Regions from separate parts of the Mesorhizobium waitakense genome, predicted to be linked through region 2. Evidence: riboswitches for the same ligand, from Rfam matches in the RefSeq annotation. Region 2 holds a riboswitch; each other region holds the start of a gene.
What was found. A riboswitch is a leader RNA that binds a small molecule or an ion and turns the genes downstream of it on or off. The one in region 2 is predicted to bind S-adenosylmethionine.

Region 1 (7,562 bases), on a different contig from region 2:
GATACTTCGCTGACATGTGCGTTGGCCCTCCCTAATCCCCGGCGTCAGCATCGCGCAGGGCGCAGTCGTGCACAAGCCGGCTTGCCAGCGCCATTGAGATCAGGAATATTATTCTTCGTTGCGGCGGCCCCTTCAACGGAGATCGCCATGACCCAAAAGACCCTCGCAGCCTGGCCGCCCGCGAAACCGTCTATGTCAATTGCGGGCATCCGATGTGCCGCAGATCGACAAAGCTCGACTGATCGAGCGCCTCGGCCCGCAACACGACTCGACGTATCAGGATCTGGTCGGGCTCTTCGGCTGCTCGAAGTGCAAGGCCGAGGGCCGCGACCGGCGACCGGTATTCTTCACATGCATTCCCGATTACGCCGGTCAGCAGCGAGAGCGGAACCGCGACTGGAAACCGACTTTTGAGAAGCGTGAGGATCATCTCCGACAGAGTTGGCCGACGCCTATTGGGCGGGAGGACGGCTGGCGGCCTGCTCGGCGGTGCTCGGCTCCTCGAGCACAATCGGATCAGGCCGCGTTCCGCCGCCGCCGCCGCCGATGGGCAGATCGACCGCGTGATCCAGATTGAATAGCTCGCGAAGGGGTCAGCGTAGTCAATCGTCCCGTGTTTTTGGCTGCGGCGACATCGCACCCCAACCCCTATCGCACAGGGGCTGGCTTCGCCAAGCCAACCCGCGGGTTCAAGTCAATTGCAGCCGAATTGGCTGCAGGCGCCGGAAAAGTAGTTCCCGTCGGAGTCAGTCCCCGAATAGACGCTCATGCCGCCGCCCAGATTTTGCTGCTGCATATGCCAGGCGTTGCCATCGGCATCCAAGCCATTGGTGGTCGTCAGCCCCCCGCCGAGGTGCAGACTGTCCTGCGACCAGGACGAGCCGGTGTCGTAGTTGGAGCCTTGCATGTGTGTTGAATTGCCGTAGCGCTGAACGGTGTAGCTGTTGCCGCTGTTGTCCGAGCACGTCTGGAATGCACCGCTGCCAAAACACATGGCATTGGCGGGAACCGACATAGTCGCGACGATCGCCGCGACGGTAAGCAATCTGAACATTTCGAATTTACCTTTCCTCACTGGTTGTACGGTCAGCATCATTGCTGCCGTATCCTTCCTTCGCCGTCATCGAAGATGTGACGGTGTCGTCATCGCGGAGACTATGCCTCGTTGACGATCTCGTTTGTTGAGTTTAACCGCCCGCGCCCAGCCCCTGACCATCAGTCCGTCGGGTGCAATGCTACAGTTGCCGGTGGGCGGCACAAAAAATTCAGCCCCGAAGACTTCTGGACACCTAGGCGGAGCGGCGTGCAGGAAGAGGATGGCAAGTTTCGATTGGACTCTTACCCAAGGTCTTTAGTCAGCCCCTGTGGCCTTGCACCCCACTTCCAGGAAAATTGCCCGCCGGCAGATGGGACCCGCTTCCGACTCTGCCCGTCTCGCTGCTCAATCCCCAAGCATCTGGTGAAGACGGTATGACCTATCAACCAAATCGTCCAGGATATGACAGGCACCGGACTCGAGCGCGATCTGCCTGAATTCCTCCGACCGCAGGTCGAACTTCTCCTTCACGTACCAGTCTTGCTGGCCGCGCGCGATCCGCCGAACCTCGGCCATCGGAATCCCGTAATAGGCGGTGCCCCTGATCACCGCACGAATCAGCACTCGGTGGTCCTCCTCCGCCAAGTTGCAGGCATGCCCATAGACATCCGCCGTGCTTATCCACACCGCGAATGACCGGGCGCTGATCTCTGGCTGCCCAGCAATAGCCTTCGTGTTCGTACCAGCAGCGCAAACGCCAAGCGCAAGAGCTAAGAGGAGCTTTTTGAATAGGCGGCGGGTTATGCAGGTATTTGAGGTTGCCATGATGAGTTCCTCTTGCTTCACTCGCAAGCCACGCCATCGCCGTCACGGTCGAGCTTCGGCTGATAGCCAGGCTCGCCGGCATGGATCGGCGCCGCGCCAGCGGCGGGGGCGGCTGAACAATTCGGGTAGTAGACATCGTCTTGTGGCGGTTGCTGCGAGGGAACCGCGTTTCGTAATCTGTACTGCCCTGCGACTGCGCGGATGGCCTGGTCGGTAACCGGATCGTTGGCCAGGCGTGACAGAAGATCGGGATTCGGACAGGTGTCCAACTGTTCTGCGGCGTTGCCGCTGTATCCGCTTGGCTGCTGTGAGATCACGGTCGCGCCGAGATACTGGTAGGCGAGCAAAGCCGCCTGCTGCGATTGCTTGATGCACTGCGGATCGTAGCCGCATGCCCTGCGCTGACGAAGATGCTCCCGTGCAATAGCGAGAGCGCCCATCCGATTGATAGCCTTGACCTGATGGAACGAGGTCGAGGCGAGCACGTCCACCGCCGAAAGCTCGGCGCTGGCGCAAATGGTCATCTCGTCGGCAGTGGTCGCCTTGCGGCAATCGAAACTCGCGGCTTGTGCGGATGCGCAAGCGAGGAAGGCGGTCCCGGCCAGCGCAGTGCTGGCGAGCAATTTTCGCATTTCATAGGTCCCTTTGATCTCAGATGTCCTTGTGGTTTCCTCGTCACAGCGCAGCCTCGCGGCGATCCGTGCGACATGCGGACGCGCAGCAGTATTGCCCTGCGGTCCGAGCCGCGGCGGCGTTCCAGCTATGGATTTAGTGCTGCCCTTCAGCCCGCCGGTTCTGGCGTTGGGGCTCAGGTGGGTGGCCAGTGCATTGCCCTCTAGGGTAGTGGCGGTTGACCGCAAGCGGTTGGCAGCGGCGTGCAACACACCGCCTGCAGCGACGGCACCCCACGCTTAGGATCCGCTAGGACGATGACAAGCCACGCCGGTACTGGGACGGAGTCTTGCCGGTCCAGCGCCGCGCGGCATGACTGAAGGCGCTTGGCTGATGGAAGCCCAGCAGCCACGCGATCTGGGAGATTTGCAGGCCCGGCTCCTCCAGGTGGCGAATGGCGAGATCACGCCGGAGATCATCCAGAATGGCCCCGAAGCTGAGCCCTTCTGCCGCGAGGCGGCGTGCGAACGTCCTCTCGCTCAGCCCGAGGCTGCCGGCCACCTTCTTCGCGCTCGCCTCGGCGTGGGGCAGGAGCGGCGCGATGGTGTTCTCGACTATCGTGCGGAACGGGCCCACGTTGGTGGGCCGGGCCGCCATCGCCTGCTCGCAATTCTCGACCATCAGCCGGTTCAGGAATGGATCGGCGGCCACCAGCGTCCGGTCCAGCAGCGCAGGGTCGAATATCAACTCGTCCGAGTCGGCGCCAAAGTTGACGTCGCAGCCCAGCAGGTTCCGCGCACGGCGCAGATCGCCCGAGCGCTGGTGGACGAAGTTCGCGACCAGCGGAGAAATCCTGTGGCCGACGAGTTGCCGGCAGAGCCGGACGAGCGTCAGTGCGAAGGACTCCATTTGGTGTCGGTCGAGGTGCCGCGGCACGCCTGCATAGGAAAGCGCGAGCCGGAAGGTCGAGCCCTTGTGCAGCCGCAAGATCAACGCATGATTCGCCGCCTGGGCGTACCGTTCGAGGCGGCGTAGAGCATCGCCGAGGCAATGCGACGAGGCGGCGACGTAGTAGAGCATGCCGAGTTCGCGCAGATCGAATTGCTCGGCCAGGTTCAGGCCGAGGAAGTCGTCGCCGAGGGTGCGCGAAGCCTGCTCGAGGAATTCGATCTGCGACCTGACATCGATCCGACCGTCGTGATCGGGGGCGACCGCTGACAGTCCGGCGCGGGCGAGCAAAGGGGCCGGATCGATGCCGCGACGATTGAGTTCAGCTACGGCGAGGCGCGTGGCCAAGCCCGCTGCGGTCGGCGCCGCTGTGAGTCGTCGGAAAACAGTCTCATTCTGGTCGGCCACAGTCGCCCACTATCACGACGCACGATTAACGCTTCGTGAGCCTTTGGCGGCTCAGCGCAAATCACTCTCTGGCTGGCAAGGCGCGGGCGGCGCAGGCTCCGTTATTATAAAGGCAGCATTCTAGCGCCGCCGGCCTCAAGCGGCGAAACATCCGTCGCCGCGAGGAACGCGGGGACGGTGCAACTGCGGCTGCATCCGCCGGGTGCATGTAGAAGGTTGTAGCGCGCTGATCAGGGCGCTGGCGCCATTGGTGGTGGCGACGCCTCATGCGAGTTCGTCAGCTTTTCAATCCAGCGGGCTATCGACTCCGGCACGGGCTCGCTACCCTGGGCCCAGCGCCGCACCAGGCGGTCGTCGCAGCGCAGGATCTCCGCTAGGCCGCGCTGCGACCAGTGCAGCACGGCAAGGCACTCGCGAAAACGATCAGGGGTCATAGCCTTCATGCGACAGGTCTGAGGGGGAATGAAATGAATAGCGCTAGCTGCGAACGATCAACGTTCCCGCGATGATGCACAGCACAGCCATGCCGATCAGCATGGCCGCTGAAATTGGGAGCCAGGGGTTAGAAGCTCGACGTCTCGACGTTGCCGGTCGACATGGCGACGGTGCAGTTTGCTAGCTCGTTCATCATCGAGCGTGTGTATTTCAGGTCGAGTACGGCCATGCGCTCGCCACCATTCATGCTGATACCCAGTGCGTCGGCTTCCATGAAGGCGGAAACCATACCCTTACCCATGTCGTCGATGGTGATGGAGCCGTTGAACGTCGATGTGGCGGCGAGGTTTTTCCACTTGTTGTCGAGTTCGATGGTCGGCGCATAGGCCTGGCCCTTGAGGAAGGTGCCTGCCCACCGATTGTCGGCAAGCGTTAGCATGAATTGCGTTGGCGTGCCGATGATGATCATCGACGTGCCGCCGTCAAATTTGGCGGTGGCGGAGCACGACTTGTCATCGGGCAGCGCTGCAATGTCGTACCACCCGACGGCCTTCCACTTGACAACGCGACCAGTGTAGCCGTCGCCGCCAGCATGGGCGGACGTGACAAGGCACGCGCCGGCAAGCAGCGCCAATGCGATGCGTTTCATATAGGCGATCGTTCTTAGGGGGTTGGGGGTGTATCTTTTCATGACTCTCATCATCGGGGTTTCCCTCACGGTCGGCCTGGGACCATTCCCTCGGCCAGCGATGACAGCGATGTGGTGACGGACGGGAATGCCGACTTGCCCCACGCCGCCAATAGCTTGCGGCTGGCAGCCATGTTGCCCGCACCACACCATGGGTGCTTGAAGGGCGAGGCCCCGCGCGGTAGTTCTCCTTTTGCATCCAGAGAGGGCTTCGGCCCCGCCAACCAGCCTGACCGGCAAAGGTGGCAACGACGATGTGGCCCAGAACGGGCAACAGCAGGTCGCCAACCCTCCAGATGCGTGTGTCAACCCTGGAGGTTTTTATGCTTTCACGACGTGGTTTTCTGATTGGAGCGGGCAGTTTGCTCACGGCGGCGTTCGTCAAGGATGCGGAGGCGTTCGTTGGACGAACCGATCGACCACTGCTGGCTTCCCCACCGCAGGTGGCCGAGACGATCTGCTGGTACGAGAACGGCGAGCAGGGATACCTCCTGACCGTCGGGCAGTGGAGCTTCTGCCCTCCGCCGCCGACCTGGCGCGAGTTCTTCGTCAGCGAGGGCATCGGCCACCACGCCCGGTCCGAGACCGAGGCCATCGAGGAGGAGCACGGGATCACCCCTGATGATTACGACGATGAAATGGACGGACGGCTCTGGGAGACCGGCTTCGACCTGGAGAGTGGCCCTTGCGCGCGTGCCTATCGGTTGCTGAAGAAGCTCGACCTTGGCCCGAAGCTCCGGCGCGGGAGTGGCGAGCCGCACCTCATCTTCTGCAACGGCGACGTCTCCAACGACGAGAGCCGATGGGTCGATGCCAAGGACAAGCTCACCATCTCGCTGCTCCAGGCGCGGCTGATCGACCTGCGGCTGCCAATCGCTATCGTGGAGGGTGCGTGATGCTGCGCCGCGGTGCGAAAGTCAGCGGCGAGCGCCCCCTTGTGATCAGGCCGCTGTGCCGCAATTGCGGCGCCACCATCCATCGCCGGTTCACCTACGCCTCGTTCGGCGAAGCGCCGCCCTACGTGCGCCGCTACGGCGAGAACACCTACGTCAACAACTTCCCCGACAGCGTCACGGAGGTCGAGCGCCTGACCGGCAGGATCGCCGTCGAGGTGCGCTGGCGGCAGGATGTCGAATGCTGGATCGACTGGGCGAAGCTCTGGGACGGCGAGAGCTATCGGGATCCGCACTTCTGCGGTCGCCATTGCGCGCGCAGCTACGGCTACCATGCGGCCAACGCCGGTATCGCTCCCACTGCCAACCACGCCGCGGCTATTGAGAAGCAGCGGGCCAGGCTCGCAGCTGCTGCTGCGAGGGTATGTCGAAAGGTGGCGCCATGACCAGTTTCCTGCAATTCTGGGACATTATGGTCGAGGGGGCCAATGCCAGTGAGGAAGGCAAACTGTTCCGCGCTGCGGGGTTCGCCCTGCGGTACGAGGGCGAGGGCCGCTCGGCGTGGGTGAGGCCGGCGATCGACGGCTGGTCGATTGTGATCAATGACGAGGGGCTTAAAGGCCATCTGGTCGAGGACGGAAGATGCTGGGTGGTGGCAGCGTTCAGCGATGACCGCAACCGGCTAGCCGCTCTGGACATGCCGGCACCGACGACTGTGGCCGATGCGCTAATGATCGCGGGGTATCTGACGAACATGCTTCGGGCCAAAGGCGGGCCGCGATGACCGACAGCTTCAAGCCCGAAGTGATCGAGGCGACCATCTCCGGCATGGTGTTCCGCAAGTGCGTCTTCCTCGGCGAGCGTTACCTCTTCGCGTGCCACAGCAAGGCTGACCACCTCGCGGGCCTGCAGCCGATGGTCAGCGCCTGGCAGACTGAGGAGCAAGCCCGCTTTTACGACGGTGAGGCCAGTCGGCTCGGATTCGATTTCCACGGCTGGGCAAGGGCTGAGCCGACGCCCGACGACGCCTACCCTTTCCCGATGTGGATCGTCTTTGAACACCCGGCAGACTTCCCAACCTGCTTCGCTGCCAAGCTTTTCCACATCACCCGCGAGGGCAACACGATCCCGTCGCAGTCACCGGACGATTTCATTACGTCCCCTTACCTGATCCCGCTGCGCGAGCGTCTGATGACCGCAAAGGGCATGACCCAACGCCTTGAGCGTCATGCGGACGACTTACCCCGTGTCGTCGAGTCATGGGTGTAAGGGAGGAACATCGGTTGGAGCCAGATGGCAGAAGACGCGCGGGATCGTTTGGCACGAAGCAGGATGCCAATACCTCAGATCAAGGAGTCGGTTTGTTCATGCTGAGCACACCAAAGCTGCAGCGCATTTCGGGTCCCTTATCGGGACCGCAGATCAGGGATCACAGCTAATGTATTGAAATTACTGGTACGCCCAAGGGGAATCGAACCCCTGTTACCGCCGTGAAAGGGCAGCGCACTAGCCCATATCGGGGCAGGATGGTCCGACCGGTCACATGTCGGTATGGCAGGCTGCGATGTCTAGATCGTCCCCCGTAAGAGCATTGGCGGAGCGAGTGGGATTCGAACCCACGGTACCGTTCCCGGTACGGAAGTTTTCAAGACTTCTGCCTTAAACCACTCGGCCATCGCTCCAGATGTGATATTTTCGTGATATTTTGTAGGTTTCA
Region 2 (7,562 bases):
GCATCTACACCGCCCAGATCAACCTGTCCTGGGTGACCGACACCTATGGCTGGATCACCGTCGTGGCACCCATCCTGGTCGCCTCGCCGGTCTATTTCTCGGGCGATATCAGCTTTGGCGGGCTGATGATGGCGGTCGGCGCCTTCAATCAGGTTCACTCTTCCTTGCGCTGGTTCATCAACAACATCGGCAGCATCGCCGACTGGCGCGCCACGCTGATGCGCGTCGCCGATTTCCGCATCGCGCTCAATGAGACCGATGTGCTGCACGACAAGGAAAGGCGCATTGCCTTCGGCGAAAACGCCAATGGCAGCCTGACTTTCGAGAAGCTCGAAGTGGCCTCGCGGGACGGCTGCACCAAGCTTGCCGACCAGCATGTCGAAATCCGTCCCGGCGAGCGCGTCATGATCACCGGCGACCCCGGCGCCGGCAAGACGTTGTTCTTCCGCGCCATTGCCGGCCTGTGGCCATGGGGTGGCGGGCGGATCGGCCTGCCGGCGGGAGAAAACCCCATATTCGTGCCGCGCGTCCCGTATTTCCCTGCCGGCACTCTGCGCGAGGTCCTCGATCACCCGAACGGACCTGCGCCGGCGAGCGACGCCGATATTTCGGCGGTGCTTGTCGAAGTCGGGCTTGGACGGCTGTCGTCCTCACTCGATCGCAGCGCGCGCTGGGAGCATGAGCTGGGCGATGACGAACAGCGTTCGCTGGCCTTCGCCAGGCTCGCCTTGCGGCAGCCGAAGTGGGTGATCATCGACGAAGCCCTGGACGCGTTCGACGGACCCTCGCTGCGGCGCGTGCTGTCGACGCTAGAGAAGCGCTTGCCCGGGACCGCGATCCTCAACATCGGACGCGGGCTGCACAACAATCAGTTCTTTCCGCGCGCGTTGACGATCGTCAAGGATACCGGTGCGCAAGCGCTGAAACCCGTCCGCGTCAGGGCCGGTGCGATCGACCCGCCGCCTGCGGTCGCCCGCCGCAAGAAATAGGCTGTTTTCCCCGGTTACGGGCTCCAAGCTTTATTTTGCCGCGATCGCGAAGGAAGATTTCGCGAAGAAACAACTCTGGCGTCGGCCATGCTTGATGCTTTACGCCTGCTTGCCTGTCTTGCCTGTGCCCAGGCTACTCCGACCGCCCCGCCGCCGGATGCGCTGGCGGTCGATGTCGAGCTGGTGCTGGCGGTCGACATTTCGTTGTCGATGGACGAGAAGGAGTTTGCCCTGCAGCGTGCCGGTTATGTCGAGGCGCTGCGGCATCCCGATTTCATCCAGGCTGTCCGCGCCGGCAAGACGGGCCGCATCGCGCTCGCCTATTTCGAATGGGCCGGCACGGTGCGCGACGACGCGATCATCGACTGGCAAATCATCGACAGCGCCGAGAGCGCCAACAGCTTTGCCGACAAGGTCGCGGCCCGGCCGTTCCGCAGCTTCCGCGGCACTTCGATTTCCAGTGCACTGGCTTTCGGCACCGAGATTTTCGATCGCACTTCTTTCGAGGGCGAACGCAGCGTCATCGATATATCAGGCGATGGTCCCAACAATATCGGGCCGCCGGTCACCGCGACGCGCGATGCGGCAACCGCCAAAGGCATCGTCATCAACGGCCTGCCGATCCTGATCAATCCGTCACCAACCTTCAGCCATCTCGACCAGTACTATGCGCAGTGCGTGACCGGAGGGCCTGGTTCCTTTGTGCTGCCGATTTACGCTGCCGCCGAATTTTCTACGGCCATCCGGCGCAAGCTGATCCTCGAAGTGAGCGGCATTCAGGCGACGGCCATCCCCGTCGACGCTGCTGCGCCTGTCGACTGCTTGAAAGGCGAGCGGGACAGACGGTTTTTTTCGGACCCGTATTTTCCGGAGCTCGACCGATAGCTTCGTCGTAGTGACAGGGTCAGGCCGGACGGACGCCGAACTTCTGGCGAAACTCCTCGTGAAGGTCGCGGCGCCAGCGCCGGCCATAGACATAGCCATTGATCAGTTCGGGCAGCGAGTAGCCGAGATCTTTCGACGAGCGGTTGGCCATATAGCCCGAGAAGGCTTCCGGGATTCGGCACTTCAGAACATCGGCAATGATCTGCCGCGTGATCATGTAGGGCGGGATATGCGGGTAGGAGCGGGCAATATTCGGGTGTTTGCGCATCAGGTTCGCATAGGCTTCGACATAGCCGTGGCGACGTCGCGAAATCGAATTCTCCGAATTGTGCTTCGTCCAGTCGATGTCCTGAGACAATTGCGCGCCGAAGCGCCGGGCAAGGCGCAGCAGCAATTCCCGATCCTGCATCCGGGCGATGTCGCTGTCGTAGCCGCCGATGGCCAGCAACGCCTCGCGGCGCGCTGTTATCGCCGATCCCGCGATCAAGATTGTCTCCGCGACCAGCGTTCGCTCCAGCGTGGCAGAGTTTAGGAATGCATCGCGATTTATGCAATCGGTGGCGCGTCCGCCCTTCAGGGAGACATAGGAGCTGATCAGCACTTCGAGCGCCGGATTGGCATCGAACCAGGTCAGGGTCCGTTCGAGCCTGTGCGGCAGATAGACGTCGTCGGAATCGAGGAACGTCACGACGGGTGCCCGCGCGCGCTCGATGCCTGCATTGCGGGCGGCATTGGCGCCTCGCCATTTCGCGCCGACATAGATCAGTCGCGGATCACGAATGCCGGCCAGTGCCGCCGCGGTTCCGTCCGTCGAGCCATCGTCGACGACAATATGCTCGAACCTCGGCATGCTCTGGGAAAGTACACTTTCCACGGCGCGCAATACCGCCTCACGCCTGTTGTGAGTCGGCGTGATGACCGTGATGAGAGGAGCGTGCTCTGTCTTCCCGGTCATACTGCGTCAGCCATTTCCAGCGAAAAAATACGCTTCCTGCCAGGTCTTTCGATCTTTAGGACGGTCAAATGGATCGGACTCCCCCTTCCATATCCCCCGTATTGGCCACGACGCTACAAAAAACAGACGTACCTGTCGCCCCACCGGGATGCTGCTCAATGCGCGTGAAACGACGAATTCCAGTATCTAGCGCTTCAACTGCAACACTATTGCCGCGCGCTATGCTTGCGAATCGCCCTTGCGATGAATGACGCGTCTATGATCCGAATGCATTCTACTACGTCAGACGTAATCGCATCGCGGCCGGTGTTTGGGCAGATTGCCGTCGCGAGGCCGGCTGGTCGGCTTCGGTCCCAGAGGGAGTACTGTCATGACTGCTTACGCCGTTGCCCATATGCGCCAAGCCCGGATGGGTCCGCAGATCGTCGAATATCTGCAGAAGATCGATGCCACGCTGGCCCCTTTCGGCGGTCGTTTTCTGGTCCATGGCGGCGACGTCGAGGTCATCGAAAACGATTGGCAGGGCCACCTGATCATCATCGAATTTCCCGACAGGCAACACGTGCGCGGATGGTACAACTCGGCCGCCTATCAGGCGATACTGACGTTGCGGACCGACAACTCGGAAGCCGACGTGATCTTCGTTGATGGCGTTGAGCATCCGCATAAGGCCACGGATGTCCTTGACCAGGCGTGAAGTCGACAATGGCGCGGCGGGATTACCGTTTCAGCAAGAACACCGCCTGCTGGCCGAAGAAGTTCCAGAACCACCATGGCATCGACAGGCCGATCTTCTGGCCATTGGCGTCGAGCGCGGTTGCTTTTTCCACGGTAGCGCCAAGCTCGTCGCACAGATTGACGAAGTCGCGGATGGTGCAGAAATGGATGTTGGGCGTGTCGTACCAGGAATAGGGCAGGTCCGTGGTCACCGGCATGCGGCCATTGAGGAACAGCGACATGCGGACCCGCCAATGGCCGAAATTGGGGAAGGACACGATGGCGCGATTGCCGATCCTGAGCAGTTCCTTGAGAACCAGCTTCGGGTTGCGGGTGGCCTGCAGGGTCTGCGACAGGACGACGAAGTCAAAGCCCTTGTCGGGATAGAACTCGAGATCCTTGTCGGCATCGCCCTGGATGACGCTCAAGCCGCGCGCCACGCATTCGTTGACGCCACGCTGCGACAGTTCAAGGCCGCGGCCGTCGACCTGCTTGGTGTCCTGCAGCAATTCGAGCAGCGAGCCATCGCCTGAACCGACGTCGAGCACGCGCGACTGTGGCGGGATGAGGTTAGCGACGACTTCGAGGTCGACGCGCTGGTTGCGGGTGACGTTCATGATGCGAGTCCTCGCGCCCGTGCCGCGGAGCCGATGAAGCCATTGATGGCGGCAAACAGTTCCGGCTCGTCGAGCAGGAAGGCGTCGTGGCCGCGATCTGTCTCGATCTCGACGAAAGATACCGACGCGCCGGCGGCGTTGAGCGCATGAACGATCGAGCGGCTCTCTTCGGTCGGGAACAGCCAGTCCGAGGTGAAGGACACCAGGCAGAAGCGGGTTTTCGTGCCGGCGAACGCATCCGCCAGCCGGCCGCCATGGTCGGCGGCAAGGTCGAAATAATCCATCGACCGCGTCATGTAGAGATAGGAATTGGCATCGAAGCGATCGACGAAGGTCATGCCCTGGTGGCGCAGATAGCTCTCGATCTGGAAGTCGGCGTCGAAGCCGAAGGTGAGCGCCTCGCGATCCTGCAGATTGCGGCCGAACTTCCGATGCAGGGCAGCCTCCGACAGATAGGTGATGTGGGCGGCCATGCGCGCCACCGCCAAGCCCTTTTCCGGGCGCTTGCCGTGCTCGAAATATTTGCCGCCATGCCAGTCCGGATCCGCCATCACGGCCTGCCGGCCGACCTCATGGAAGGCGATGTTCTGCGAGGAATGGCGCGCGCCGGTGGCAATCGGCAGAGCCGAGAAGACGCGCTCCGGATAGCTGGACGCCCATTCCAGCACCTGCATGCCGCCCATCGAGCCGCCGAGGACGCAAAACAGTTTTTCGATGCCGAAATGGTCGATCAGCATCTGCTGGGCGCGCACCATGTCGCGGATGGTGATGATCGGCAGGTCGAGCCCATAGGGCTTGCCGGTGGCGGGATTGGTCGAGGCCGGGCCGGTCGAGCCCAGGCAGCCCCCGATGACGTTGGAGCAGATGACGAAGAAACGGTTGGTATCGATGATCTTGCCGGGGCCGATCAGCACTTCCCACCAGCCCGGCTTGCCGGTCACCGGATTGGTGCTGCCGACATGCTGGTCGCCCGTCAGCGCATGGCAGACGAGGATGGCGTTGGAACGGGCGTCGTTCAGCGTGCCGTAGGTCTGGTAGGCGATCTGGAACGGCGACAGCAGCGTGCCTGCATCGAGTTTGAGCGGCTTGTCGGGCCCAAAACGCAGAACCGGGCTCGACGGTTGATCAGCCTCGTTGTTGGTTTTTCCAGCGCGCAGAGCGGCCATTGCATCCATCTCACACTTTGAATCCACGCACCGTGCGTTTCGAAAATCGATGCCGATGCGGTGTCCGGCCGGCGCGGACAACAAAAAACCGGCATTGCCGTCGCAAAGCCGGTTACAGGATGCAAACGGCCCTTTAGCAAGTTGTTTAACGTGGCTGCAAGCCGACCGGCCAAATCACCACGGAATTTCGCACCTCTTCTAGGACTGTGGGGCGCCGGCGTCAACCGCCAGCCGCGGTCCGGAGGCTGCCACCTCTCGACATTGCGGGCCGTGGCTTGTATTTCCGCTGCGGCTTCCAGACGGAAGCGTTCTCGACGGATTTTGCAACATGAGCCAGACACCGGACAAGGCACGTCCAACCCCGCGCGCGGGCATCATGGACATCGACGCCTATGTGCCGGGCAAGAGCACGGCGCCCGCCGGCGTCGCCAAGGTCTACAAGCTGTCGTCGAACGAGAACCCGCTGGGTCCGTCGCCGAAGGCGATCGAGGCCGCGCGGGAGATTGCTGCGAAGCTCGACGTCTATCCCGATGGCACCGCCAGGCGGCTGCGTGAGGCGATCGCCGAGGTGCATGGTCTCAACGCGCAGAACATCATCTGTTCCAACGGCTCCGACGAAATTCTCGGCCTTCTGGCGCAGACCTATCTCGCTCCCGGCGACGAGGCGATTTTCACCGAACACGCCTTCATGGTCTACAAGATCTACATCCAGTCGGCCGGCGCAACTCCGGTCGCGGTCAAGGAGACCGATGAGCGTGCCGACATCGATGCGATGCTGGCCGCCGTCACGCCGCGCACGAAAATCATATTCCTTGCCAATCCCAACAACCCGACCGGCACCTATGTGCCGTTCCAGGAAGTGCGCCGCCTGCATGCCGGCCTGCCTAGAAATGTGCTTCTGGTGCTCGACGCGGCTTACGCCGAATATGTCCGCCGCAACGACTATGAAGCCGGCATCGAACTGGTCGGCGGCGCCGAGAACGTGGTGATGACCCGCACCTTCTCCAAGATTGGCCTGGGCGGGGCGCGGATAGGCTGGATGTACGCTCCAATGCACATCGTCGACGCCATCAATCGTGTGCGTGGCCCTTTCAACGTCAATGCGACGGCGATCGAGGCCGGCATCGCCGCTATCCGTGACCGCGACCACGTCCAACGCAGCGTGATGCACAACGAAACCTGGCTCACATGGCTGAACGGGGAGTTTGGCAAGCTCGGGCTGCGGGTGACGCCAAGCGTCGGCAATTTCATCCTGATCCATTTTCCCGACGACCAGAACCATTCGGCTGCCGCGGCGGACGATTATCTGACGGCGCGGGGCTATATCCTGCGGCGCGTTTCCGGCTACGGCTTTCCCAACGCACTGCGCATGACCGTCGGCACCGAAGAGGCCAATCGCGGCGTTGTCGCTGCTCTCACGACATTCCTGAAAAGCTAGAACACCATGACATCACCGATGTTTGAAAAGATCGCGCTGGTCGGCATCGGCCTGATCGGCTCGTCACTGGCCCGCGTCATCCGTCGCGAGGGCCTCGCCCGTCACGTCGCCATCTCGACCCGCAGTGCCGCGACATTGGCGCGGGCGCAAGAGCTTGGGCTCGGCTCCTCCTACTCCACTGATGCGAAGGAAGCGGTCCGCGATGCCGATCTGGTCATCGTCTCGGTGCCGGTCGGCTCGTCGGGCGCTGTGGCCGAGGAAATCGCGCCGGCACTGAAGCAGGGTGCGATCCTCACCGATGTCGGCTCGACCAAGGCATCGGTGATTGCGCAGATGCAGCCCTATGTGCCTGATGGCGTGCATTTCATTCCGGGCCACCCCCTGGCGGGCACGGAAAAATCCGGCCCCGATGCCGGTTTCGCCGACCTGTTCGACAATCGCTGGTGCATCTTCACCCCGCTGCCCGACACCGACCCGGATGCGCTGGAGAGGCTGTCGGAATTCTGGCGCCGTTGCGGCGCCAACATCGACACCATGGACCCGCAGCATCACGACATGACGCTGGCCATCGTCTCGCACCTGCCGCATATCATCGCCTACAACATCGTCGGCACCGCCGACGATCTGCAGTCGGTGACAAAGTCCGAAGTGATCAAATATTCGGCTTCAGGTTTTCGCGATTTCACCCGTCTCGCCGCCTCGGATCCGACCATGTGGCGCGACGTCTGCCTGCACAACAAGGACGCCATTCTTGAAATGCTGGCGCGGTTCTCGGAAGATCTGGCGTCGCTGCAG
Region 3 (7,562 bases), on a different contig from region 2:
ACCTTGCGGGCTTGCGGCTTCCAGTGATCCGTCGTCGCGCGGGACGAGATGGCGGGCAATGTCGTCGGAACAGGGATCGACCAGGAGCGGTATCTCGTCAAGCTCAAGGTCCGGCCACGTCCCATCGCCATTCTCGACGAACCGGGCGTATTCTTCCGGTGTCGGGATGTGCGCCCTCTGACCTTTGACCGGGAAGTACGTGGTTCGCTTCGGCCTGCAGTCCCCGCAGATCGGATAGAGGTTGATCCAGGCATCCGACAGCCAACCGTAATAAAGATGGGCATCGCGCGCCCGGCCGTCCTCCTCGCTGCCGATCGTTGGCTCGGCATCGTTCATTGGCCTGAAACGGTGTAGGAACATGCTTTTCGAAGCCTGCTCGCAGAAAGCGCATTTCCCCAGGAACATGTGCGAGAGATCACCCATGATCTCCCGTGACTCGAACTGCATGATCGGAACGCGGGTCTGTTCGCGCTTCAAGGGATCGAGCTGCAGATATCGAAGAAAGGATTGCCTCCTTTCGCTCGCAAGCGAGTCTCCGAGGGCTGCTGGCGGACTTGGTGCCCGCATGACGTAACGCATGATCTCCCCCCAAGTCGTTTGGTATCGGCACGTCAAGCTTCAGTTGAGTCGACAAAGCGATTAGTCCGAGGTCGGCGTTATCGACCCTGTAGACTAAAATGATCATGTAAAGAGTGCGAGAGACATGCAATCATAAAGTTTAATTCGAAGAAGAACTTCTAGCCTGACAAGATCCACACAGCCAAGCAAAATCTTCGCTTCAGCAGAAGAAGAGGGCCGACGCTAACGTTCGGCTTGAGCCGCACCGGCCCCGCAAGATTATTCGGGCCGAGCTTCGGCTTTTGGGCAGAGGCAAAGCTTGCTTAAACGACCGGAATGAGGCGAATTGCTGCCTTCGCAACGCTGACAATGAGGAAGGTCACCGTTTGGTCGAACTCCGTTTTTCCGAGCAATTTGGGTTTTGGGGGCGAGAGCGGCGGCCATCAGGGTCCTGAACGTGAACAGCTAGGCGCGCCTGATAGGGGCCCCACAAACCACCCCCACCCCCGCCGCCGAAGAACCCCGGGGCGAGTGCCCGAGCCAACGATGGCACTTGTCTGTGCTGGGCCAACGTCGCCGGATCGCGTCTACTGCGATCACCACCACAGCATCGTGACTGCCGTCGAACCTCGTCGAGCCCGTTCGGGTATCCACCTCGCTCAACGACGCGCCGCGTAGGTTACATTTTGGTGGGTTGAGCCATCCGCGCGCCGGCGGTGGGCTTTGGTCGTAGTATATCATGTCGGCCCTCAACCCTCATTGCAATTCAGCGACCCTTTTCAGTCGACGAAGCGCGTCCTATCAGACTTGAGGACTACTGTGGCAAAGTCGGGCATTTCCAGACCTTGGCGCACCTGGGCGTCAAGAGCTTGCTCGGCTGCCCTGACGGCGGCGAGCCGCGCCAGCACTGTCTTAGCCTCCAGGTGGGGCACCACCGCGACGCCATCGCGGTCGCCGATCAGTATGTCGCCCGGCGAGATAGTCACTCCTCCCAGCACCACCGGAAATCCGACAGTGCCCGGACCATTGCGCGCCGGCGAGTTCGCGATTACCCCGGCACAGTAAACCGGCAATCCGACCGCCTCGATACCGACAATATCGCGGACGAGGCCGTCCGTGATGAAGCCGGCGACGCCCTTGTTGCGCGCCATGCCGAGCACCAAATCCCCAGTCACCGCGGCACCGGCAAAGCTGTCGGTGGCCGCGACGATGATATCGCCACTTACGGCGGCATCCAGCGCCCCAAACAGCGCGAGATTGTCGGCGGGGCCGCAGTGACAGGTCACGGCGACGCCGGCCAGCATCGCAGTACTTGGCGACAGTGGCTTGATTGCGTGGTGCAAGGCCCCGCGCCCACCCATGGCGTCCACGACCTGGCTGACGGGCACACCGGAAAAGGCACTGATGATTTCTGCTGCAGGCCGTTCGAAACGGCGCTTGATGGTGAGCAACGGCGGGTCTTCAATCATGGTGGCGGCCTCATACCCTGAATAAACGAAAGACATTCCGGCCCGAGGCCGCTAAGGCTCCGCGCCCCCATCAGCGCCATGACCCGGTCGATCTCGTTGCGGTAGATTTCCAGTACGTGGCGCACCCCCTCTTCACCGGCGACTGCGAGCCCCCATAGTTGCGGCCGGCCGATCAGACAGCAGGAGGCGCCGAGCGCCAGCGCCTTCACCACGTCGGAGCCTCGCCTGATGCCGCCGTCGATCAGTACTGGAATGCGGCCGGCGACAGCCGCGACGACTGCCGGGAGCGCGTCCAGCGACGCGGCGGCGCCGTCGAGCTGGCGTCCGCCGTGATTGGACACGATGATGCCGTCGATACCGCGCGCCACGGCCTCGGCGGCTTCGGCGGGATGCAGGATACCCTTCAGCAGCAGCGGTCCTGACCAAACGGTGCGCAACCAGTCGACGTCGGCCCAGGAGAGCCCGGGGTCGAGCAGTGCGGCCATGCGGCCCGCCAGCGCGCCGACCGTCGCTGTCTCGCCGGGACGCACGTAGTTGCCGAAGGTCAGCTTCGGGAGTCGGGTGCGCATACGCAGCAGCCACGCCGCCTTGGTGGCGGCCGCCAGCGTCCCTGTCACGCCGAAGCGCGGCGGAATGGCAAAACCATTGCGGATGTCGCGTTCCCGGTTGCCGAGCATCTGATTGTCGATGGTGAGCACCAGCGCGTCGTATCCTGACGCACTTGCACGATCCACCATTTCTCGGGTGAAGCCGCGATCGGTATAGACGAATACCTGCATCCACCGCAGGCCGTTCCCAGTGGCCGCTATGTCCTCCAGCGTGCAGGTCGAGCCGTGGCTGGCGCAGTAGAAGGTTCCGGCGGCTGCCGCGGCTCGGGCTGCTGCGCATTCGCCGTCGGGCCAGAACAGACCGGCCAGGCCGGTTGGCGCAATGCCGAGCGGGATGGCAAGCTTCGCTCCGAAGAGGTCTAGGGAAAGATCCCTTGTTGCCGCTCCATTGAGTGGTCGCGGCAGAAGGGCAACCTCGTTGAAAGCCCGCTCGTTCCGGCGCAGCGTTCGCTCATCTTCGGCGCCGCCGTCGGCGAAGTCGAACACCGGGCGCGGCAAAGTTCGCCGCGCGGCGTCGCGGACCGCGGCCACGCTGTACAGGCGCTTCAGCGCTGCCGGCGAAGCATGCGATGCCGCAACGGGGGCGCCGCCGTTGACCAAAGGGGCTAGGTTCGAGAGAGTCGAGGAGCTACTCACGGCTTCTTACCACCGATGCGACCGTGGTGCGTCGGTCCACCGCCTCCCGGAACACGCATGCGGCAGAGCGTCCCCTCGAAGGAGGGCTCGCTGCCGGTCGCCAGCACACCGGCATTTGTCACCCAGAGCATCTCGCCCGAGAAGACGCAGTTGGTCGTTGCCTTGCCGCAAACGAAGAACCCTTCCGCTGTGCCGTCCGGTCTGAGCACATGAATCCCGTTGGCGGCTATATCCGTAACGTAAAGGCGGCCATCGGCACCGATCTTAAGCCCGTCGGGGATCGGGTTCGTCCCGGGCAAGCGGCCAAGGTCTTCGACGAAACCATCCGGACGCTGCCGCTTGACGCACCCCGTGTAGGACTCAGCCCAGACGATCGAGCCGTCGGCCTCGATCGCCACTCCATTCGGGAAGGTCGGCTCGTCGAAGTCGAGAGTAAGGTACGCACTGCCATCGGGGTTGACGGCAAAGATGTAGCTGGGGTCCGGATTGCCGGGGTTGTATGTGCCGGGATCGCTGAAGATAAGCCGGCCATCAGCGGCAAATACGAGATCGTTTGGACCGTTCAGCCGAATGCCCGCAATTTCGGTCAGCAGGATTTCCGGCTTTCCGCCTTCGGCAACTCGCTGGATCGATGGCTTTGTCATCTCTGCGGCGCGCCAAGGTCCGGTCGTGCCGCCGTTCTGGCAGACATAGAGAAGGCCATCCGATCCGAGAACGCAGGCATTGGGCGCTCCCGCAACATATGCGAACTGGCGAGCAGTTCCGTCATGATCTATGGCCGTCAGCTGGCTGCGATAGCTTTCGACGATGACCACGCGCCCATCAGGGAGCACCGTCGGGCCTTCGGGCCAGCCGAGGCCGCTCGCGACAACCTCGACTGCCAGCTTTTCAACCTCGTTCATCGTGCGATCTCCAGACCGACAGCCTACCAAGATTTGTCGGGTATCATCCAGCCTGGCGATCTGGCGTTCAGCCGGACCCGGCGACTCGAAAGACAGTTCCCCGGACGTGCGGCTAGATGGGGTCCCACAAGCCACCGCCCACCCACGCCGCCGACGAACCCCGGCGGGGCGCGGTGCCGGGCGTGCCGACCACGGAGGTTAATAAATTTTGAAAGTCCGCCTCCAAGCCGTCCTCTTCGGCCGACAGGGGTCTCACTTGATGGAGAGCATAGTCGGCCATCAACCGGGATCTCTGATTGACACGTCATCAATACCGCCAAAGGGCCTCACTTGAGCATGCCCATAATGCGGGCGTTGTGTGCCGCTATCCGCGCTTCTGTCATAGCCGGATGCACATCACCCTCAAAACGGACACAACGCATACAGAGACGTGCCTTGGCCTCGCTTGGCACCGCTGTGACCCGGCCGCAGCACCGACACTGATATGATGTGACACTGGGGGTCCGCGCGCTGGTGGTCGGCCTCACTTTGTCGTCTATCTTGTCGGCCCTCAACCTCCCTTTGCAATTCTGATTGGTAGCTTCAGATCGATCATCCGAGCCTGCAGGAGGGAGAGCGCGAGTTGGTCCCTTGCATCGACCCACCGGCTATCGTCGTTGGCGACGTCACCATCGCAGAACACCAGATGGGGCTCATCGCTCCCGCGCTCGAGCTTTGGACCAAGGTCCAGCTTCTTCAGCAGACGGTAGGCCTTGGCTGTCGGACCCGTCTCAAGATCGAACCGGGTCTCCCAGAAAAATCCGTCGACGTCGTCGTCGTAATCTCCGGGATCGATCTCGTGTTCCTCCCAAATGGCGCGGCGTTCGGCCTCAGCCTCGTGTGCGATGCCCTCGCTGATAAAGAACTCCCGCCAGGTCGGCGGCGGGGGGCAGAAGGTCCAATGACCGACAGTCAGCAGGTAGCCCTGTTCGCCACCGTCATACCAGCACATGGTCTCGGCGACCTGCGCCGGGGACGCGAGCAGGGGCTGGCCCGTCCTACCAACGAACGCTCGCGCGTCCTTGACGAACGCCGCGGTGAGCAGACTGCCTGCTCCGATCAAAAAACCACGTCGTGAGAGCATAAAAACCTCCAGAGTTCACACACGCATCTGGAGAGAGACCTACTGTTGCCTCAAGTGAGGCCACATCATTGTCACCACCGTTGCCGGTCAAGGCTGGTTGGCGGGGCCGAAGCCCCCTCTGGATGCAGGCTGATGCATAGCAAATGAGAACCGGCTCAACAAGAGTGGCCTGCCTCGATCTACGCGGCGCGGCCTGACCTGCCGATCTGGTTGCGAAGGTCCGTTCGCAGATTAGTGGGCCCCCACAACCAGCCTGCCTTGGCCTCCCGAAGGGGGCAGGCGACAACTCTACTGCGCAGCCATCGGCAACTCGCCGATGTGATCCTTGCAGGTGCCCAAGTACTGAGAGGCCATGTAACCGCTGAACGGCTCCGCGATGTGCCTCGATGTCACCGCTCGGATCGTGCCGTCTTTCGTGGGAGAAAGCACAGTCGTCAAATTCACACTGCCTAGTGGCGTCCACTCCAGAAATACCACGCTCTCAAAGCCACCTCGCTGGGCAATGATCTGCGCCGATCCCTGATTTCCGATCAGCTGCGCACGGTGCGCCGAAAGGTCGATAGCAGCGAACGCCAATTCAAATCTTGTCGAGCCTACCTTCAGTCGCTTTTAATCACGATGGTCCGGGTAAGTGTCGTCCGTAGCCGAAAATGCCGACTCCGTGAAGGCGCAGCCCAAATATGTCGGGCTCCACTCAGCAGCCTCGGCAGACATCGCCGAGCTACCCATCACCATCGCTGCCAACGCGACGATCAGACGCTTCTCCACAACGCTACCCCCTCAACCCGGCTCGCCGCTCGCGACAGCACTGCCGTGCCGGTTGCCGGGCCATGCCGCCCGCGTCCTTACTGGCCTGTCCGCAAGCATTTCGTTCATTGGCAGGACGCGCGGAATGCCGCCGCCTTCCTAATCGGGGCGACGCCGTATTTCTGCTGGACCCACGTGACCTCACCGGCGATCCGGTTGAAGACGTAGATTTCCGTGACGTTGAGCGGGTAGGCCGCCAGCACCGCCCATTCCGTCGGTCCATCCAGCAGAGTGATAACCGTTGCGCCATCCTGCTTTGCAGTGAAATGTGTGCCGGTGGCGTCGCCGATCGTAACGTCGAGCGTTCCGTCATCGCTGCGGATCAGCGCCAGCCGACCTTCTTTGATCCCGTCCTCAGTCCAGCCGGATTTGTAGTAGGCTTGTCCCTTGGACGGGCCGCATTCCATGATGGTCGTCGTGGCGCGCGCCACGTCGGTGAAGCCAAAGGCAAGCGCCGCCGCGAATATCAGTTTTTTCATCGTTTGGACTCCGTGACCTGCACTTCTGAAAAGGTTCACGTTCTTCACGCCCGTTCCGGCAGGACCAGCTTACACAAGTCATTGGGACGCAAGGTACTGTTCATGGCCGCAGCCAGTCGTGCCAAATTTCGCGTATGATGCGCTCGCGCGGTTCTAGTCAAATACAAGATTCTCATTGTGCACCCTTATTACCCTTGCACAATCCGAAGCTCGTGTAGACTTGGCCGACCAAAGTCACGACCTCGACGAAATCGCCGGCTGCAGCAACCTTGGCCATCATGCTATGGGACGGAACGGCGATATTCAGGAAGGCGCCGCTCACAGAAATAGTGGCGTCATAACTATCGCAACCCGTTGAGTCGCATCGGGCAATGGTCTTTCGGTCGAGATCGATGACATCGAATACCGTCGTTTTCGCGGGCTGGCAGCCGGACGACTGACAGATGTATTTGGACGTGATGTCACAACGGAGCGTCTCGGCAGTAGCCAGCGAGTTTCCCAACAGGACCAGTAGAGGTGCGCCCAGGGCGGCAATCAATCTCATTGCATTCCTATCGCATTGGGCAGACGGCCCGGTTCTCAGGACAGTGAAGCACTGCTGGTTTCGCCATTGCCCGACGGCGATGCGGGCGCGGGCCGGAGCTTTTTTATTTGATGATCTGCGTTACCAGAGCCGAGCTGTTCGTCCGCATCGCGGGAACCCAATTCTTCGCATTGAAGCATTAATGCATCAAAGCATTAAAGGATAAAAGGAGACAGACTTTCTTCTGCGCGGTGCTTCCTTCAATCTGTGATTTGGACGGGCAACATTAAATGCGCAGATTGCCGCGATTTTCAGAACAAAGCATGCAGCAGAATTGCAGGCAATGCAGGACTAGGAGCGCATCAATGTGGGGTCCCACATGGCTATCCTGGCCCCTGCGTTGGTCCGCCGGGCCCTTCCCCGCCTTGACTGTCGACTTCACTCGGCCCACGTCTCT
Region 4 (7,562 bases), on a different contig from region 2:
GTCGCCAATGACTACAAGGCCAAGACCAACATCCGCTCGTCCAGCGTCTATCAGATGACCGGCAATCTGTCGGGCGGCAATCAACAGAAGGTGGTGCTGTCGAAATGGCTGTTCGCCAATCCGGAAGTGCTGATTCTCGACGAGCCGACGCGCGGCATCGACGTCGGCGCCAAATATGAAATCTACACTATCATCGCCCGCCTCGCCTCCGAGGGTAAGGCGATCATCGTCATCTCGTCGGAGATGCCAGAACTGCTCGGCATCACCGACCGCATCTACGTCATGAACGAAGGCCGCATCGTCGGCGAAATGACGGCGAGCGACGCCAGCCAGGAAAAGATCATGCGCGCCATCGTTCGGGGAGAAGGAAAAGCATCATGACCACCGAAAGCGCTCCCGCGCCGAAAAGCGGCGTCGCCGAAGATGTGCAGCAGGGGCCGCGTGTGGCCGTCTCGGCGCTGATCACGAATCTGCGCGAATACGGCCTGATCCTGGCGCTGATCGCGATCATGGTGTTCTTCCAGTTCACCACGTCCGGCACGCTCTTCAAGCCGGTGAACCTGAGCAATTTGGTGCAGCAGAACAGCTTCATCATCGTGATGGCGCTGGGTATGCTTCTGGTGATCGTTTCGGGCCATATCGACCTCAGCGTCGGCTCCGTCGCCGGTTTCATCGGCGCGCTGGCGGCAATGATGATGGTCATCTGGCCGCTTGGCCCCCTCAGCAATCCGCTGGTTGTGTCGATCATCTGCCTCATCATCGGCGGCGGCATCGGCGCGGCCCAAGGCTACTGGATTGCCTATCACCGAATACCGAGCTTCATCGTGACGCTGGCCGGGATGCTGATCTTCCGCGGCATCTGCCAGGCGCTGCTGGGTGGCGGGTCTTCCGTTGGGCCGCTTCCAGATGGCTTCAAGGCGCTCAGTTCCGGCTTCATTCCGGACGTGATCGGCCCCTTGACGCTGATCCCGCCGACGGTGAACGCCGCCGGCAAGACCATCATCGGCAGCGGCCTGACGCTGCACATGACGACGATCCTGATCGGCGTCGTCGCCGTGCTCGCCTATGCGTATTTCGGGCTCAAGGCACGGCGCACGCGCGAGCAGCACGGCTACGAAGCCGAACCTTTCACGCTGTTTGTCATCAAGACCCTGGTGACCAGCGCGCTGGCGCTGTTCCTGGTCTACCAGTTCGCCAGCTACAGGGGCCTGCCGATCGTTCTCATGGTGATGGGCGTGCTGATCGCACTGTTCGTGTTCGTCACCAAACGCATGACGATCGGCCGGCGCATCTACGCAATGGGCGGCAATGCCAAGGCGGCACAGCTATCGGGCATCAAGACCGAGCGACTGACCCTGATGGTGTTCGTCAATATGGGCGTGCTGTCGGCGCTTGGCGGCCTGATCATCGCGGCGCGCCTTGGGCAGGCGGTGCCGGCGGCAGGCCTTGGCAGCGAGCTTGACGTCATCGCCGCAGTGTTCATTGGCGGCGCCTCGGCGATGGGTGGTGTCGGCCAGGTCATCGGCGCGGTGGTCGGCGGCTTCATCATGGGCGTGATGAACAACGGCATGTCGATCATGGGCGTCAACGTCGACTGGCAGCAGGTGGTGAAAGGCCTGGTGCTGCTCGGCGCGGTGGTGTTCGACGTCTACAACAAGAACAAGGGCTGAGGGAACCAGGAAGGCATACGGGTCACATCGCGGCGCTGCCCGGCGGCACGAAAAGAAGTCCCTGAGGGACCAGGCTCGCGAGCGCAATCCGAATGGAGAATTTCACCCGTGGCATGGACGAGGTCCTGGCCGCGCTGGGCAAGGTTTGCCGTCCCGGCAGCCCCTGCCAAGGCAAATGAGAGAGGATTCATCATGCTGATCTCCCAGATTCTCGATGACGCCGAGACCATCCGCGTCGTTGCCCGCAACGGCGGCAAGACCCGGATCATCAATGGCGCGCGCAGCGTTTATTCGCTGGCGATGGAGGCCGCCCGCACCGGCGTCGGGCTCGTCGCGCTGATCGAACGCAAGGGGCTTGGCGAGACAATCGATCTCGATGCCGCCTACAAGAAGGGGCGGCTGCTGTCGCCGATCAACCACCCCGATCCGGCGCACCTGCATCTGACCGGCACCGGACTGACGCATCTCGGCTCGGCCGCGACACGCGATTCCATGCACAAGAAGCTCGGCGCCGACGGCGAGGAACAGCTGACCGATTCCATGAAGATGTTCCGCATGGGGCTGGAGGGCGGCAAGCCGGCGAAAGGCCAGATCGGCGTGCAGCCGGAATGGTTCTACAAGGGCAACGGCACGATGGCGGTGGCGCCAGGCGCCGCACTGCTGTCGCCGGCTTTCGCTAAGGACGCCGGCGAAGAGCCGGAAGTGGCCGGCATTTACGTCATCGGCGACGACGGCGCGCCGTTCCGTGTCGGCTTCACGCTGTCGAACGAGTTTTCCGACCACGTCACCGAGCGCGTGAACTATCTGTTCCTGGCCCACTCCAAGCTGCGCAACGCCTCATTCGGGCCGGAAATATTGATCGGCGACTTGCCCTCCGACATCCGCGGCAGCTCGCGCATCTATCGCGACAACGAGGTGCTGTGGGAAAAGCCGTTCCTGTCAGGCGAAGCGAACATGTCGCACACCATAGCCAATCTCGAACACCACCACTTCAAATATGCGGCTTTCCGCCAGCCAGGCGACGTGCATGTGCACATGTTCGGAACGGCGACGCTGTCCTTTGCCGACGGAATCAAGACCGAGGCCGGCGATGTGTTCGAAATCGAGGCCAAGGATTTTGGCCTGCCGCTGCGCAACCCACTCGAGATCGAGCAGCCGGTCAAGGTGGCGGTGAAGGCGCTTTGACAGCACGACCTCCCCCACGAGTGGGGGAGGTCGGCCGTTCGAATCTCAATAAATATCGAAGTCGAAGTACTTGGCCTGGATCTTCTTGTAGGTACCGTCGGCAACGATGGCGTCTATTGCCGCATTGAGCTTGTCGCGTAGCGCGGTGTCTTCCAGGCGAACGGCAATGCCGGCCTGGGTCTCCGTACCCTTGACGTCGCCGACCAGCTTGCAACAGCCTTCACTTGCCTTCTTCAACCAGTCCACCAGCACGAACTTGTCAGAGATGACGGCATCGAGACGGCCGTTCGTCAGATCGGTGATCGCCTCTTCCTGGGTCGGGTAGAGTTTCGCCTCCGCGCCAGCCTTGCCGTAGACATTCTGGGCATAGTCGGCCTGCGTGGTCGAAGCCTGAGCGCCGACCGTTTTGCCGGCAAGCGCTGCCGGTTCGGTCGAGGTGAGTTCGGTATCCTTCGGCGCCACCAGCGCGAGCGGAGTCGTATAGTATTTGTTGGTGAAGGAGACCTGCTTCTTGCGCTCCTCGGTGATGCTCATCGAGGCGATGATGGCATCGAATTTCTTGGCCTGCAGGGCGGGGATGATGCCGTCCCAGTCCTGGGTGACGATCTCGCACTCGACCTTCATCTGCGCGCACAGCGCATTGGCGATGTCGATATCGAAGCCAACAACATTGCCGTCCGGGGTGATGGTGTTGAACGGCGGATAGGCACCCTCGGTACCGATCTTCAGTTTCTCAGCAGCCTGCGCCGACAGAGAGCCGGCCGCCATCAGCAACACGGCAGCACCTGCTGCCGATATGATCCATTTTGAAATCCGCATTTTCTTGGTTCCCCTTGAACGCCGCCAGCTTGGCGACCAGAAAGCCAGCCAAGCATGACGAGCCAGCGCAGGCAAGTGTATTGCCCGACGGGAATTGGGTTCAGCGCGCTGGGCGGAAATGCTTGGACAGCTTCAGGCCTTGCGCCTGGTAGTTGGAGCCGAGATCGGTGCCGTAGAGCGCCTGCGGCCGCTTCAGCATATGCTCGTAGACCAGCCGGCCGACGATCTGGCCATGGTCGAGGATGAACGGCACTTCGTGGCTGCGCACTTCGAGCACTGCGCGACTGCCGGTGCCGCCGGACGCCAAATGGCCGAAACCCGGATCGAAGAAGCCGGCATAGTGGACGCGGAACTCGCCGACCAGCGGATCGAACGGTGTCATCTCGGCGGCGTAGAGCGGCGGCACATGCACCGCTTCCTGGCTGACGAGGATGTAGAATTCATCGGGATCGAGCACCAGTTCGCCGGCGCCGCTCTTGTGGATCGGCTCCCAGAAGTCGACGACCTCTTGTGCCGCGCGCTTGTCGACATCGACGAGACCGGTGTGATGCTTGCCGCGATAGCCGACCAGGCCGTTCTGATCGCCGTTGAGATCGATCGACAGTGCGATGCCGCCGCCGGAAATGTTCGGCGGCTCGGTTGCGACCAGCATCTCGGCGCGATGCAGGTCATGCAGCTCGGCTTCCGAGAGCAGTGCATTGCCGGTGCGGAAACGGATCTGGGACAGACGCGAACCGGTACGCACGACGATCGGAAAGGTGCGCGGGCTGACCTCGAGATAGAGTGGGCCGTGATAGCCGGCGGCGATCTTGTCGAACTCGTGGCCGCGATCGGTCATGACGCGGGTGAAGATGTCGAGCCGCCCGGTCGAACTCTTCGGATTGGCCGAGGCCGAAATGTCCGCCGGCAATGCCAGGCTTTCAAGCAAGGGCACGATATAGACGCAGCCGGTCTCCAGCACCGCCCCCTCTGCGAGATTGATCTCGTGCAGCTGCAACCGGTCGAGCTTTTCCGAAACCTTGTGGTTGGGACCCGGCAGGAACGAGGCCCGCACCCGCCAGGCCTTGTCGCCGAGCCGTAGATCCAGGCTCGCCGGCTGGATCTGATCGGCATCGAACGCGCGCGCCGACTTCAGCGCGCCGGACCGGAACAGCGCCGAAATGTCCTGATCGGGAAGAATGCCTGTCTGCCGCAAGGCTCCACTCCTAGGCCAGGCGATTTTCTGTTCGCAGGTTCTTGCCGCAAAACCGTGGAACACTGCTGCGGAACCTGCTTGGTACAAACCTCTTAATCAAGCCGGCAATTGACGCAAGCGTGGCGCGGGTCTAAAGGGTCGTTATCCCGTGGTGATTTGGCCGGTCGGCTTGCAGCCACGTTAAACAAGTCGCTAAAGGACCGTCGGGCCGCAAGGCCGTATGGACCGGTTGCGACTTTCGCGGCCGGTTTTTTTGTGTCTGGAACAAAAGCGATGAGCACCAAGAAGCGTAACTGGAAGCCTCAAACGACACTCGTGCATAGCGGAACCCTGCGTTCCGGTTTCGGCGAAACCTCCGAGGCGATGTACCTGACCCAGGGCTATGTCTACGAAACGGCGCAGGCCGCCGAAGCCCGCTTCAAGGGGGAGGAGCCGGGATTCATCTACTCGCGCTACGCCAACCCGACCGTCGACATGTTCGAAAAGCGCATGTGCGCGCTCGAAGGCGCCGAGGACGCGCGCGCCACCGCATCCGGCATGGCCGCGGTGACGGCCTCGCTGTTGTGCAGCGCCAAGGCCGGCGATCATATCGTGGCAGCACGCGCGCTGTTCGGCTCCTGCCGCTGGGTGGTCGAGACGCTGGCGCCGAAATATGGCATCGAGGCGACGCTGGTCGACGGCACCGACATCGCCAACTGGGAAAAAGCGGTCAAGCCGAACACCAAGCTGTTCTTCCTGGAAAGCCCGACCAACCCAACGCTGGAAGTGGTCGACATCGCCGCGGTTGCCGCGCTTGCCAATTCGATCGGTGCGCGGCTGATCGTCGACAATGTCTTTGCCACGCCCCTGCAGCAGAAGCCGCTGCAGCTCGGTGCGCACATCGTCGTCTACTCGGCGACCAAGCATATTGACGGCCAGGGCCGCTGTCTCGGCGGCGTCATCCTGTCGGACAAGAAGTGGATCGACGAGAACCTGCACGACTATTTCCGCCACACCGGCCCCAGCCTGTCGCCGTTCAATGCCTGGACGCTGCTGAAGGGGCTGGAGACGCTGCCGCTGCGCGTGCGCCAGCAAACGGAAAGCGCCGGCAGGATCGCGGATTTCCTGGCCGAGCGGCCCGAAATCGCCCGCGTCATCTATCCCGGCCGTGCTGACCACCCACAGGCGGCCATCGTCAAGAAGCAGATGTCGGGCGGCTCGACGCTGATCTGCCTGGACGTCAAGGGAGGCAAGCAGGCGGCCTTCGCCTTGCAGAACGCGCTCGACATCGTGCTGATCTCCAACAATCTTGGCGATGCCAAGAGCCTGATCACCCATCCGGCGACGACTACGCACAAGAATCTGAGCGACGAGGCGCGTGCCGAACTCGGCATCGGGCCGGGCACGCTCAGGCTGTCGGTCGGCCTGGAGGATACCGACGATCTTCTGGAAGACATCGAACAGGCGCTGAAGTCGGCAAAGTAAGAAGCCTTTGGCTATCAGGCGCCGGACGGCGTCTCTTCCAGCTCGGCTGCCTTGGTGCCGATGGTCATCGCGTTGCCGCGCCAGTCGACGGCGCCACCCAGCCAGCCGCGCGCCCACATCGCCGGCAGGATCAGGTCGCGCATCATGATCGCCGCGACCATGCGCGGCGACAGGTACCAGCCCTTGGACCAGGCCAGGGCGCACTCCGGAAGGTAGAAGGCCGCCAGCACGGCAATGGCGGTTGCCGAGAGGCTGAGGCCGGCGCTTGCCGCCGCCAACAGCGCGAGTGCCAGCGGCACCACTGCCCCGGTCAGGATTTCGGGTGCGAAAAACCATGGGAAGGTGACGCGGCGCAGGCGCGCCCAACGGGCCTGACGCGACCAGATCTCGTCAAAGGTGCGCCGGCCGAGCGGTTGCTCGAAGGGCGCGGCGACGAGATTGACGCGCAGGCCAAGGCCATTGACCAGCTTGGTCGCGGCAGCGTCCTCGGCGATCTCGGCGGCGAGCGCACGGATGCCGCCACTGGCGTCGAGCATCGGCTTGTTCCAGAGCATGCTCTTGCCCTGGGCAAAGCCGAGGCCAAGCGCCTCGCCGGCATATTGCCAGCGCGCCTGCAGCGTGTTGAGGAAAGCGCACTCGACCTCGGCCCAGAAGCCAGCGGGCCGCGAGCCGATCGGCGTCGAGCAGACAAGGCCGGTGTCCGGCCGCCATGCAGCCATCAGGTGCTGGACGTAGTCTCTCGGCATCAACACGTTGGAATCGGCCAGGACAACCCAATCGTGGCGCGCCGCCTCCCAACCCTTGACGCAATTGTTGAGTTTCGGGTTGGCGCTGATGCGGTCGTCGCCGATCAGCAGCCGCGCCGGCACCTTGGGAGAACGGGCGATGGCGGCACGGATCAGCCTGACCACCGGATCGTCGGCATGGGCGACGCAGAAGACCAGTTCGTAGCGCGGCCAGTCGAGCGAGAGGGCGCGCTCCAGCGTCTCCTGCGTGAACGGCCCGACACCACGAGATGGCACGATAATCGACACCGGCAGTGGCTTGCCGGCCGGCGGCGCGATGGTGCGGTGCCGCTTCAGACGCGAAGCGGCGAGCAGGATGCTGGCGAGGTTTGAAAGGATGAGAGCGATCGAAAGCGAGGCGGCTATGAGGGTGAGTTCCATCGAGACCTGGCCACTCCAGAAAAGACGGCCCGCGTGATGGCCGTTTTCAATAGTTCGACAGAG

Region 1: it holds a riboswitch for S-adenosylmethionine, as region 2 does, so the genes downstream of both, AC07FD_RS16000 (hypothetical protein) here and metX (homoserine O-acetyltransferase MetX) in region 2, are expected to answer to the same signal.
Region 3: it holds a riboswitch for S-adenosylmethionine, as region 2 does, so the genes downstream of both, AC07FD_RS16135 (hypothetical protein) here and metX (homoserine O-acetyltransferase MetX) in region 2, are expected to answer to the same signal.
Region 4: it holds a riboswitch for S-adenosylmethionine, as region 2 does, so the genes downstream of both, AC07FD_RS20330 (O-succinylhomoserine sulfhydrylase) here and metX (homoserine O-acetyltransferase MetX) in region 2, are expected to answer to the same signal.

The regions. Positions count from the first base shown of each region.
Region 1 covers NZ_JBWKME010000069.1:7,200-14,761, reverse strand. Annotated here, with positions in the region: gene AC07FD_RS16040 (hypothetical protein) at 1-16, opposite strand, end outside; gene AC07FD_RS16035 (hypothetical protein) at 191-430, opposite strand; gene AC07FD_RS16030 (hypothetical protein) at 695-1,096, opposite strand; gene AC07FD_RS16025 (hypothetical protein) at 1,442-1,861, opposite strand; gene AC07FD_RS16020 (excalibur calcium-binding domain-containing protein) at 1,879-2,493, opposite strand; gene AC07FD_RS16015 (AraC family transcriptional regulator) at 2,783-3,769, opposite strand; gene AC07FD_RS16010 (helix-turn-helix domain-containing protein) at 4,060-4,272, opposite strand; gene AC07FD_RS16005 (hypothetical protein) at 4,392-4,955, opposite strand; SAM-I-IV-variant riboswitch at 5,143-5,240, shown strand; gene AC07FD_RS16000 (hypothetical protein) at 5,276-5,848, shown strand; gene AC07FD_RS15995 (hypothetical protein) at 5,848-6,291, shown strand; gene AC07FD_RS15990 (hypothetical protein) at 6,288-6,629, shown strand; gene AC07FD_RS15985 (hypothetical protein) at 6,626-7,114, shown strand; tRNA gene AC07FD_RS15980 (tRNA-Ser) at 7,438-7,527, opposite strand.
Region 2 covers NZ_JBWKME010000204.1:53,052-60,613, reverse strand. Annotated here, with positions in the region: gene AC07FD_RS37390 (ABC transporter ATP-binding protein/permease) at 1-989, shown strand, start outside; gene AC07FD_RS37385 (DUF1194 domain-containing protein) at 1,077-1,874, shown strand; gene AC07FD_RS37380 (glycosyltransferase family 2 protein) at 1,894-2,829, opposite strand; gene AC07FD_RS37375 (DUF1330 domain-containing protein) at 3,200-3,526, shown strand; gene metW (methionine biosynthesis protein MetW) at 3,549-4,163, opposite strand; gene metX (homoserine O-acetyltransferase MetX) at 4,160-5,329, opposite strand; SAM riboswitch at 5,443-5,520, opposite strand; gene hisC (histidinol-phosphate transaminase) at 5,658-6,767, shown strand; gene AC07FD_RS37355 (prephenate/arogenate dehydrogenase family protein) at 6,774-7,562, shown strand, end outside.
Region 3 covers NZ_JBWKME010000069.1:29,437-36,998, forward strand. Annotated here, with positions in the region: gene AC07FD_RS16115 (AAA family ATPase) at 1-423, opposite strand, end outside; gene AC07FD_RS16120 (RraA family protein) at 1,338-2,027, opposite strand; gene AC07FD_RS16125 (alpha-hydroxy acid oxidase) at 2,024-3,271, opposite strand; gene AC07FD_RS16130 (SMP-30/gluconolactonase/LRE family protein) at 3,268-4,173, opposite strand; gene AC07FD_RS16135 (hypothetical protein) at 4,724-5,296, opposite strand; SAM-I-IV-variant riboswitch at 5,328-5,427, opposite strand; gene AC07FD_RS16140 (hypothetical protein) at 5,585-5,872, opposite strand; gene AC07FD_RS16145 (hypothetical protein) at 6,169-6,582, opposite strand; gene AC07FD_RS16150 (hypothetical protein) at 6,755-7,120, opposite strand.
Region 4 covers NZ_JBWKME010000094.1:55,108-62,669, forward strand. Annotated here, with positions in the region: gene mmsA (multiple monosaccharide ABC transporter ATP-binding protein) at 1-381, shown strand, start outside; gene mmsB (multiple monosaccharide ABC transporter permease) at 378-1,670, shown strand; gene araD1 (AraD1 family protein) at 1,863-2,855, shown strand; gene AC07FD_RS20320 (ABC transporter substrate-binding protein) at 2,901-3,674, opposite strand; gene AC07FD_RS20325 (2'-deoxycytidine 5'-triphosphate deaminase) at 3,775-4,869, opposite strand; SAM riboswitch at 5,008-5,085, shown strand; gene AC07FD_RS20330 (O-succinylhomoserine sulfhydrylase) at 5,143-6,333, shown strand; gene AC07FD_RS20335 (ceramide glucosyltransferase) at 6,348-7,499, opposite strand.